DNA from 2 places in the Pectobacterium artocarpous genome. Region 1 is predicted to be linked to the other one. Evidence: predicted binding sites of a transcription regulator. Region 1 holds the regulator's gene; the other holds the start of a gene.
The links. Region 1 encodes CRP, which controls carbon source genes, mostly activating them, when cyclic AMP is high. Its sites were predicted from a motif close to ATGTGANNNNNNTCACAT; they were not measured.
Positions count from the first base shown of each region.

Region 2: ACKQAD_RS01995 (iron-containing alcohol dehydrogenase) is a predicted target of CRP. The motif match lies at 1,939-1,956, and genes of this name have one in related genera.

Region 1 is NZ_JBJXVK010000003.1:210,193-215,977, reverse strand. It holds gene ACKQAD_RS03060 (YheU family protein) at 1-130, shown strand, start outside; gene ACKQAD_RS03055 (phosphoribulokinase) at 256-1,125, shown strand; gene ACKQAD_RS03050 (OsmC family protein) at 1,166-1,573, opposite strand; gene crp (cAMP-activated global transcriptional regulator CRP) at 1,946-2,578, shown strand; gene argD (bifunctional acetylornithine/succinyldiaminopimelate transaminase) at 2,734-3,960, opposite strand; gene ACKQAD_RS03035 (aminodeoxychorismate synthase component II) at 4,080-4,655, opposite strand; gene ACKQAD_RS03030 (helicase RepA family protein) at 5,145-5,785, opposite strand, start outside.
Region 2 is NZ_JBJXVK010000002.1:210,838-216,622, forward strand. It holds gene ACKQAD_RS01990 (dihydrodipicolinate synthase family protein) at 1-456, opposite strand, end outside; gene ACKQAD_RS01995 (iron-containing alcohol dehydrogenase) at 643-1,779, opposite strand; gene dtnK (D-threonate kinase) at 2,015-3,343, shown strand; gene ACKQAD_RS02005 (D-threonate 4-phosphate dehydrogenase) at 3,336-4,316, shown strand; gene ACKQAD_RS02010 (DeoR/GlpR family DNA-binding transcription regulator) at 4,462-5,277, shown strand; gene ACKQAD_RS02015 (metal ABC transporter substrate-binding protein) at 5,346-5,785, opposite strand, start outside.

The sequences.
Region 1 (5,785 bases):
GCAGAAAGTGGAAGATATCCGCCTCCAGCTCAAATCTGGCCAGGTCGTTTTGGTGTGGTCCGAACTACATGAAACCCTCAATATTATGCCGCGCAGCCAGCTCAATGCAGGAGGCCATGCCCCTTATTGAGTATGCCGAAAGGCGTGAAAGAATGCGCCAAACATGCTAACAATGATAAAAACTTACGTCATTTTTGAGGATGCGCGCAGGCTCTCAGCCGATGCGTGTATCGCGATCACGGAGTTACGCGCCTTATGTCACATCAGCATCCGATTATTGCGGTTACCGGCTCTAGCGGGGCAGGAACAACGACAACCAGTCTGGCTTTCCGTAAGATTTTCCAGCAACTTAATCTGCGCGCCGCCCAGTTGGAAGGGGACAGTTTTCACCGCTATACCCGCCCGGAAATGGATATGGCCATTCGCAAAGCACGTGATTTAGGCCGCCATATCAGCTATTTCGGCCCGGAAGCGAATGACTTCAGCCTGCTGGAACAGTCGTTTATCGAATATGGTCTGCACGGTCGTGGCCAAACGCGTAAATATCTTCATACCTACGATGAAGCCATTCCGTACAATCAAGTTCCCGGAACCTTCACGCCGTGGGAGCGGATGCCGGAACCCACCGATATCCTGTTTTATGAAGGGCTACACGGTGGCGTGGTTACCGAACAAAACGACGTAGCACAGCATGTCGATTTGCTCGTCGGCGTGGTGCCGATCGTCAATCTGGAATGGATCCAAAAGCTGATACGCGACGTCAATGAGCGCGGTCACTCGCGTGAAGCGGTAATGGATTCCGTCGTGCGATCCATGGAAGACTACATCACCTATATTACGCCGCAGTTCTCTCGCACACACATCAACTTCCAGCGCGTGCCCACCGTGGACACCTCCAATCCGTTCGCCGCCAAGTCGATTCCGTCGCTGGACGAGAGCTTTGTCGTTATTCATTTTCAGGGCCTGGATAATATTGATTACCCCTATCTGCTCGCCATGTTGCAGGGATCATTTATCTCCCACATCAATACGTTGGTCGTTCCCGGCGGGAAAATGGGGCTAGCGATGGAACTCATCATGGCACCGCTGGTGCAGCGGTTAATGGAAGGGAAAACCATCGAATAAGCGAAACTGGGCGCGGCAATGTCGTGCCCAGAGAAAGAGATTAAGCCAGCACCCGAATTTCGTGACTATGCGTCACCTCAACGGCCTTGCCCAGCATCAGTGCCACAGAGCAGTATTTTTCCGCCGACAGGGCTACAGCGCGTTCAACGATTTTGTCGGTCAGCCCTTTTCCCGTCACGATAAAATGCAGATTGATATGGGTAAATAAACGCGGCGCTTCAGACCGGCGCGCTGACGTCAGTTTCACCTCACAATCCGCTACATCGTTGCGGCCTTTTTGCAGAATCGAAACCACATCAATCGCGCTGCATCCCCCCACAGACATCAACACCATTTCCATCGGGCTGGGCGCTTTATCGCCGGAATTGCCGTCCATCAACACCTGATGTCCTGACGCGGATTCGCCCAAAAACGTTAAGCCTTCAACCCATTTTACCCGTGCCTGCATGGTGCCTCTCCACTAAAAATTTTTTGAAAATTTATACCGTTACTGTACAAAAATCAGCGTTAATCAGAGCTTTGTCATGCTGAAGCGAGACAACACAAGACACATCCTTAAAGCTGTGTTAAAACGAAAATAGAATAGACCTTTTCTGGACAAACCCAGAAACGAAGAAGATGATGACGTAGCCAGATATACCCAGCCACGTTTACGGTGCGGCAAGGCAGCACCGGAAAATCAAGGGTCAGTGGTTCCAGTATATTCCCTGACGTCATTCTGCCTAGACTGAATTTTGTTTTTTTAGCAGTTAAACACGCCGTACAGGGAACTCTGACCCCTGTAATTTGCGCAGTGAATTACAACAGAGGATGATAGCGAATGGTTCTCGGCAAACCGCAAACAGACCCAACTCTCGAATGGTTCCTTTCCCATTGTCATATCCACAAGTATCCATCGAAGAGCACGCTTATTCACCAAGGTGAAAAAGCAGAAACGCTTTACTACATCGTGAAAGGCTCTGTCGCAGTGCTAATCAAAGATGAAGAAGGCAAGGAAATGATTCTTTCCTACCTCAATCAGGGCGATTTTATTGGTGAGCTCGGCCTGTTTGAAGAAGGTCAGGAACGCAGCGCTTGGGTGCGGGCAAAAACCGCCTGTGAAGTGGCTGAAATTTCCTATAAAAAATTCCGCCAGCTAATCCAGGTTAACCCAGATATCCTCATGCGTCTGTCTGCACAAATGGCAAGCAGACTCCAGGTTACCTCAGAGAAAGTCGGCAACCTCGCCTTCCTTGATGTAACTGGCCGTATTGCCCAAACCCTACTCAACCTGGCTAAACAACCTGATGCCATGACGCATCCAGATGGTATGCAAATAAAAATTACCCGTCAGGAAATTGGGCAAATCGTTGGCTGCTCGCGTGAAACCGTGGGCCGCATTCTGAAAATGTTAGAAGACCAGAACCTGATCTCTGCGCACGGTAAGACAATTGTCGTTTACGGCACTCGCTAAATCCCTGTTGCTCTACCCTACCAACAAAAAAGCGTGAAGCCTCGGCCTCACGCTTTTTTATGGTGTGCCATCCCTGCTCCCCCTTACAGACCGTCGCAAGCGGCGTGGAAAAACGTTCCCTACGTTTTTTATCGCTGCTCTTTTAAGAACATCACTCAGTTTGCTGCGTTAACAACCTGTGCGACGGCTTTGGCGAACTTCTCCATCCCCTGCACAATGTCGTCTTCATCAATGATCAAAGACGGCACAAAGCGGATGACGTTCGGACCCGCCATCAACACCATCAGGCCCTGAGCCGTTGCAGCAGCCAGAAACTCGCCCGCACGGCCATGCCACTGCGATTTCAGTTCTGCCCCCAACAGCAGCCCCATACCGCGCACCTGTTCAAATACACCGTACTGTTGGTTGATTTTTTCCAGCTCACTGACAAAGCGAGCGTGCCGATCCGCCACGCCTGACAGCACTTCTGGCGTATTGATGATATCCAGCGCAGCTTCCGCCACCGCACAGGCCAGCGGGTTACCGCCATAGGTGGTTCCATGTACCCCGACCGTCATCACAGAGGCAATTTCTTCCGTCGTCAGCATCGCACTAATCGGGAAGCCGCCACCCAGCGCTTTAGCGGTGGTGAGAATATCCGGCGTAATGCCGTAGTGCATGTAGCTGAATAGTTTGCCAGTGCGCCCCATTCCGCTCTGCACTTCATCAAACACCAGCAGCGCCTTATGCTGATCGCACAGATCGCGAACACCTTGTAAAAATTCAGGTGTCGCAGGCGTAATACCGCCCTCACCCTGAATCGGCTCCAGCACGACGGCACTGGTGTGATCGTCCATCACCGCTTTGACCGCAGCCAGATCGTTGAAAGGAACATGGACAATATCCGCAGGCTTAGGCCCGAAACCATCGGCATATTTAGGCTGTCCGCCAACTGAAACGGTAAACAGCGTGCGGCCATGGAACGCATTATAGAAAGCGATGATCTTGGTTTTATAAGGACTATGGCGTTTAACCGCATAGTGGCGCGCCAGTTTGAAAGCGGCTTCGTTAGCCTCAGCACCAGAATTAACAAAGAACACGCGGTCGGCAAAAGTGGCATCAATCAATTTGCTGGCGAGGCGTAGCGCAGGTTCGTTGGTGAAAATATTGCTGGTGTGCCACAGCTTTTCACCCTGTTGCTGCAATGCGTTCACCAGCGCAGGATGACAGTGACCCAGTGCCGTAACCGCAATGCCGCCGGAGAAATCGATATACTCACGGCCATCTTGATCCCAGACGCGGCTCCCTTTACCTTTCACTGGTACAAACTTCGCGGGTGCATAAACCGGCAAAATCACTTTATCGTGAGTATCCCGTGTCACTGCTTTCTGCTCTGCTGCCATTTGCTGCCTCACTCTGCTGTCCATTATGTCGAAATGAAAATATAGTCAATAAATATGCATAAAAAATCAATTACAGGCAATATTAAATCGGCTACTGTAGAGAATAACTTTCTATCTCGCTAAATTTTAAGGAAATTATCCAAAAGTTGATGCCCTTGCTGGCTGAGAATGCTTTCTGGATGAAACTGCACACCTTCCAGCGGAAGCGAGCGATGGCGGATTCCCATAATCTCGTCATGCTTACCTTCATGTTCGCTCCAGGCCGTGACCTCAAAGCAATCGGGTAGCGAGGAAGCATCAATGATGAGTGAATGATAACGGGTAACCGTCAAAGGCTGAGCCAGTCCCGTGAAAATCCCCGTATCATTGTGCGCAATCGCAGAAGTTTTCCCGTGCATAACCTGTCTTGCACGCACCACATGCGCGCCGAACGCCTGCCCCATCGCCTGATGGCCAAGGCACACGCCCAGAATCGGTAATTTATCGGCAAAGTGACGGATAGCAGCCAATGAAATGCCCGCCTCATCCGGCGTACAAGGGCCCGGTGAAATGACCAATCGCTCAGGCGCAAGCTGTTCAATCTCACGCAGTGTGAGTTCATCATTACGCTTCACCAAGACCTGTGCGCCAAGCTCACAAAAGTATTGGTAAAGGTTGTAGGTAAAGGAGTCGTAGTTATCGATGATTAGCAGCATATTTTACTTAACTTATTGATAAATAATAAACATATCATTTAATCTTTCTTTCCATACCCGCACAAATACCCGCAATTTTTTTCGATACATGCTTATGGGATAAAGCGGTTAAAGCCATTGTACCTGTCTCCGGCATGAAAGGGATGACAAGAAATTGACGTTCACAAAACGCTAAGGATATCGATGCCCCTACGGCAGGACACATTACACCGCGCCAGCCCCTTTTTTGGGAGGGGCTGGCGCTCATCTTTCTTATGTGGGTGATTTTTCCATGACTCACTCGATCGGGAACAGAAAGCCATCCCCCACCTTCCCCCCACTTACTCAGGGATCACGGCTTCCCCCACCTGATTTTCATGGCTAGATTAAAAATTATTATTTATTAGTGAGTTAAATCATTCCCCCACTTCGCGCCTATATATGCGTGGGAAGTGGGGGAAAATGCCGGATAGAAAGACTTCTTATCCGTTCGCCCCCACTTTCCCCCGTTTAATCCCCCACCTTATTCCGTTGTGATAACGGCGTGATCCGTTCCCCCTCAAAGGCGATCAGGCCATCCTTTTCCAGCTTGTCCAGCCAGCGGCTAAACTTCTTGTTTACATCAAAGCCCATTGCCCGCATATCGTCTCGTACTAATGAGCGGGTGCATCCTTCACCGTTAGCTGTGCGTGAGCGAATAGCCTGCCACAGTGCAAAATGATTTTCCGTCAGCCGTGGGATACCGGCTAAGTCGGGATCGCTGGCAGCCTCATCCTCTCTGACTTCACGGCCTTCATCGTTCAGCACCAGTGAGGTGATCTGGTCGCCATCATCGTCCACGTACAGATCGACGGCATTCAGATCATAGGCGCGACGCGGCGGCTCTTCCGCATCCTTCATCTTGGTGCAACTGAGGATCAACGCGCCGCCTTCACCTTCACGCCTGACGTTAAATTCCACGTCCAGCGCGGCACGGAAGGCGCTGGAGCCGCGTGCTCCTTTGTCCTGATCTTTACCGGAATGATGGATAATCAGCACCGTGGCCTGTGTCGCTGCTTTAATCGCGTCGCATCCCTGAATGAATGCGCCCATATCTTTAGCCGCGTTCTCATCCGAACCGCCAAAACAGCGGGCAAGCGTATCCAGAATAA
Region 2 (5,785 bases), on a different contig from region 1:
CGTGCGGACGGTTTCCGGCGCCAGCGTATTCCCCGTGCGTGCAGGAATGTTGTAGAGAAACACCGGTACAGTCAGTGCATCGGCGACCGCGGTGTAGTGGGCAATCAGTTCTTCCTGTTTGAGTGGGATGAAATACGGGGTGATGACCGAGACGGCATCAACACCCAGCGCGGCGATGCGCTTACCGAGCTTGATGGTTTCCCGCGTGGAGATTTCACCGATGTGGCCGACAACCGGTACTTTTCCGGCAACTTCATCCACGCAGGTTTCTGTGACGGCAACTTTCTCATCGGTGTGTAGAACGAAAAACTCACCGTTGGTGCCGTTACAGAAAATACCGTTGCCGTAGCGCATCTGGCGCTGCACCTGAAGGCGCATGGCTGCGGGGTTAAATTCGCCCTGGTTATCAAATGGCGTGACGATGGCGGTTAGGACGCCGGTAATATTTTTAGTCATTGTTCTTCCTCGTGACACGTAATCAAAAAGATGAAAATTTAAAACCGCATTATTTAGAGCCTAATACCGTCCACTTAAACCCGTGGTTAGGGGAAACACAGGAGGAGGTTCCCGTAGGGATGCCTCACCCCTGTGGTCGCCCCGTGTATCTCGATGCGACATCGGTGTTATTCAGCGCTGCGCGCTTTAAAACAGGGTCAGATAAACCTCACGGACATCGTCGGCGCTGACCTGCGTTGGTACATTTTTCATCAGACGTTGAACCTGTAGCGCAGCATCAACCAGGTACGGCAGGTGGTCTTTTTCCACGCCGAGCTGCTGTAAGGTGTTAGGCAGATTGAGTCGTTTAACCAACTCGCTGAAATAGGCCACCAGCGCCTGCGCTTTTTCCGCGGTACTCAACGTCAGGTCGGCATCCGGCAGTAGGTCATACGCCTGTGCGAATTTGTCCTGCGCGGCGTCTTGCACGAAACGCATGCAAGGGGCGAGCAGGATGGCGTTCGCCACGCCGTGCGGGATGTGATATTTGCCGCCAAGCGGATAAGACATGGCATGAACCAGATGCGTACCCGAGTGGGCAATAGCAGCCCCGCCGTAATAGGACGCCCACAACATATTGAGCTTGGCTTCCATATTGTTCGGTTCGCGCACGGAGGTTTCGAGGTTGGCAAACAGCTTTTTCAGGCCAATCAACGCGTAGTTGTCGCTGACCGGGTTGGCAATCGTCGAGGTGAAGCACTCGATCAGGTGGCAGAGCGCATCGATACCGGTTGAAGCGGCGATATGCGACGGCATGCTGATGGTCAGTTCCGGCAACAGCGCAACGTAGTCCGGCAGCATCACTGGCGTAATAATGCCGACCTTGGTCTCTTTTTCCGGGATCGCCAGAATGGCATTCGGCGTGGCCTCTGAACCGGTTCCTGCCGTGGTTGGGATGAGCAGGGATGTCGTGCGGCGAGTCGGCTTCTCTCCTGCCAGTAGGCTATCCAGCGTGACGCTGTCATCGCCCGCGCACAGCACGGAAAGCAGTTTGGCGACATCCAGTACGCTACCGCCACCTACGCCGATCACCAGATCGGTCTGGGTTTGCGTGAGTTGGCTTAGTATCTGGGCAACGTCATGCTGGCTTGGCTCGGCAGGAACATTATCAATTAACAGAACCTCCGGAACGGCTTGCTTAACGTGTGCGATCAGCGCCTGAACGTCAGGCAGTCCGACGATGTTTTTGTCGGTGACAAATAAAACGTGCTGTTTCCCTGCCAACAGGTGACTGATGTCCTGAAGTACCCGGTAACCGCTGAGGATAGTGCTATTGATGTTCATGCTTATTACCTTGCCTTGTCTCTTCTTCGCCAGAGCGTTATCGCGATGATAATGGTTGCGATAGTGATTGATTTCAGTCAAATGGTGCTGGTTTCATCACAACCAAACGCCATTTTCCGCATCGTGGTGATAATTTATAGGTGAAATTCCTTTTAAATAATTTGATATTGCTCACATATAATCAAATGTGATTCAATATAATCATTATCGGGTAATCATGACACGGGGATGAGGTATGCCAAACGTGCAGCAATCAGCAGAACAGGTATTAGTAGTTGCTGATGATTTTACGGGTGCCAATGATGCGGGCGTCGGTCTGGCGCAGCATGGCGCGCGGGTTAGCGTCGTATTTGACGTTAATAAACTGCATGCGGATTTACTGGGCGATGCGTTGGTTATCAACACCGACAGCCGTGCGGCGAGTGAAGAGACAGCATTCCAGCGTACTACCGTAGCGGTTGAAGCATGGTTGACCGTCGGTGGTCAGGGCTGGATTGTTAAGAAAATTGATTCGACGCTGCGTGGGAACCTGGGATCAGAAGTGACCGCGGCTCTCTTTGCCTCCGGGATACCCATTGCATTGATTGCCGCCGCTTCACCGACGTTGGGACGCGTGACCCACCAAGGCGAAGTCTGGGTGAATGGGCGTCTGCTTACTGATACTGAATTTGCCAGCGATCCGAAAACGCCGGTGACCTCGGCTTCTATCGCTGCCCGTCTGGCGGAACAAACCGCTTTGCCTGTGGCGGAAATACACCTCGATGAGGTACGTCAGGCCAATTTAGCCCACCGTTTGCAGCAGTTGGCGGACGAGGGCGTACGTCTGATTATTCTTGATACGGACGTGCAGGACGATCTGACGCATATCGTTCACGCCGCGAGGACGTTACCGTTTCGTCCTTTACTGGTCGGCTCGGCAGGCTTGAGTGAAGCATTGGCGAATACACAGGATTTTACGCGCAAAACGGCAAAGCCGCTGCTGGCTGTCGTGGGATCAATGAGTGATATCGCTCAAAAACAGATTGCGGCTATCCGACTGCGCAGTGATATCACGCTGGTTGATATCGATATCAACGCGCTCTTTTCACCCCATTCATCCACCGTCATGGCCTCCCAGTGTGAGGACGCGGTGACGGCGCTGATGAACGGCCACCATTGCATTATTCGTACCTGCCATAACGAACATCAGCGCTTCGAGATCGAGGCGCGGTGCCAGCAGCTTGGGCTTAGCCGACAGCAGCTTGGTGAAACGATCAGCCACTATCTGGGGGAACTTACGCGCAGCGTTGTTCAGGCACTCAATGGCCCGGCAGTGGACAGATTTAACCGGTTTCTGCCGGGCGGGTTGTATTTATCCGGTGGTGATATTGCGATTGCCGTGGCAACCGCACTGGGCGCGACCGGCTTTCAGATTAAAGGGCAAATCGCATCCTGTGTACCCTGGGGATACCTGCTGAACAGCGTTGTCGGCACGACCCCTGTGATGACTAAAGCGGGGGGTTTTGGCAACGAAACTACTTTGCTCGACGTTTTACGTTTTATTGAGGAGAAGGTCAGTGAGTAAAATTATTGCGGTAACGATGGGTGATCCGGCAGGGATTGGACCGGAAATTATTATTAAGTCTCTGGCCGAAGGCGAGCTTTCTGGCGCGTCTGCCGTGGTGGTGGGCTGCGTACAGACGATGCGACGTATTCTGGCGCTGAATGTGGTGCCAGCTGTCGAGCTGAAAATTATTGATAAACCGGCTGACGCTGTCTTCGCGCCAGGCGTGATCAACATCATTGATGAGCCGCTGGAAGATCCTCAGGCGCTGGAGCCGGGCGTTGTTCAGGCGCAGGCGGGCGATTTGGCTTATCGCTGTATCAAGAAAGCGACGTCGCTGGCGATGGCGGGTGAAGTCCACGCGATTGCGACCGCGCCGCTGAATAAAGAAGCGCTGCACTCGGCAGGCCACCTTTATCCGGGCCATACCGAACTGCTGGCGAAACTGACCAACAGCCGCGACTATGCGATGGTGCTGTATACCGACAAGCTGAAGGTAATCCATGTTTCAACGCACATCGCACTGCGTAAATTCCTGGATACGCTGAACCGCGATCGTGTGGAAACGGTGATCGAGATGGCGGATGTGTTCCTCAAACGTGTCGGTTTTACCCACCCACGTATCGCCGTGGCCGGGGTTAATCCGCATGCGGGGGAGAATGGCCTGTTTGGTGATGAAGAGATCAAAATCGTGTCGCCATCAGTGGAAGCCATGAAGGCCAAAGGTATTGATGTTTATGGCCCGTGCCCGCCGGATACCGTCTATTTGCAGGCGTATGAAGGCCAGTACGACATGGTGGTAGCGATGTATCACGATCAGGGACACATTCCGCTCAAACTGCTGGGCTTCTATGATGGGGTGAACATCACGGCCGGATTGCCGTTTATTCGCACCTCCGCTGACCACGGTACGGCGTTTGACATTGCCTGGACGGGGAAAGCGAAGTCTGAAAGCATGGCGATTTCTATTCAGCTCGCGATGCAGCTGGCCTGATTCACGGCAACGCCTCACCGTTGATGGCAGGTTTTGTAAGCGAATAAAACGCGATACAGTGCGCATTGCAGGATATCTTCCTTCCCGCGTTTGGAAAGGTTTCTGGTATCCTGCAATCAAGAATAGATAGCCTAACAACAGCAAGATGGATATCGCCGTGGAGCCTACATTAACCGATGCTTTCCTCATGAGCGGGGATAAAGTAAGAGGGCAGAGCCGCCTTGATCAGATTATGGATTATCTGAAAAGCCATAATCTGGTAACAGTCGATGAGTTGGTGTCCGTGATCGACGCCTCTCCGGCGACGATCCGTCGTGATTTAATCAAGCTGGACGAGCAGGGCGTGATTAGCCGCAGTCATGGTGGTGTAACGCTCAATCGTTTTATTCCCTCCCAGCCGACCACGAATGAAAAATTACAGCGCAGTCTTCAGGAAAAGCAGGCGATAGCTCGCTACGCCGCGACGCTGGTCAAACCGGGCAGCGCGGTGGTACTGGATGCGGGAACGACCATGCTGGAACTGGCGCGTAACCTGACGCATTTGCCGCTGCGGGTGATTACTGCCGATTTGCAAATTGCGCTGTTTCTGTCTGAGTTCAAGCAGATCGAAGTGACGATTATCGGTGGGCGTATTGATGACAGCAGCCAGTCCTGTATTGGTGAACACGGCCGTCGTCTGTTACGCAGCATTTACCCCGATATCGCCTTTATTAGTTGTAACTCGTGGAGCCTGGATAAAGGCGTGACCACGCCGACGGAAGAGAAAGCGGGCGTGAAACAGGATCTCGGTGTGAATGCCAGCCGCCGGGTCTTGCTGGCTGACAGCAGTAAATACGGTGCGTATTCGCTGTTCTGCGTGACGCCGTTGTCGGAGCTAACCGATATCATCACGGACAGTGGGTTGGTGCCCGAGGTGCAAGCGCAACTGAAAGGTAAAACATTCAATCTGACGCTGGTGTAAGCGAAACCCAGTGCCATCCGTGGCGCTGTCTTTCCTGATCCCTTGTGTGCTGGCTAAGTATTGCTTATCTACTTCATGCTGGCGGCGAGGGTATCGACGTTGTGCTTAAACGCCGCCGTATAGGTTGCGGCGGGGCCGGAGGCATCGGTCAGGGCTTCCGGGTACAATTCACCACCGGGCTGTGCGCCGCTGGCATTGGCGATTTGCTTCACCAGACGCCCATCTGTCTGGTTTTCAATGAAGTAGCTTTTTACTTTCTCTTGTTTGATTTGTTTAATCAGCGAGGCCACTTTTTTGCTGCTGGCTTCAGAGTCGGTGGAGTAGCCCACCGGCGACAGGAACTTCACGCCGTAGGCTTGGCTGAAATAGCCGAACGCATCATGACTGGTCAGCACCTTGCGTTTTTCCGGTGAAATCGCGGCAAAGGCTTTCTTCGCGTAGCTATCCAGCTCCTGTAGCTGCTTGATGTAGGCTTCACCCTGCTGACGATAGTAATCAGTATTAGCAG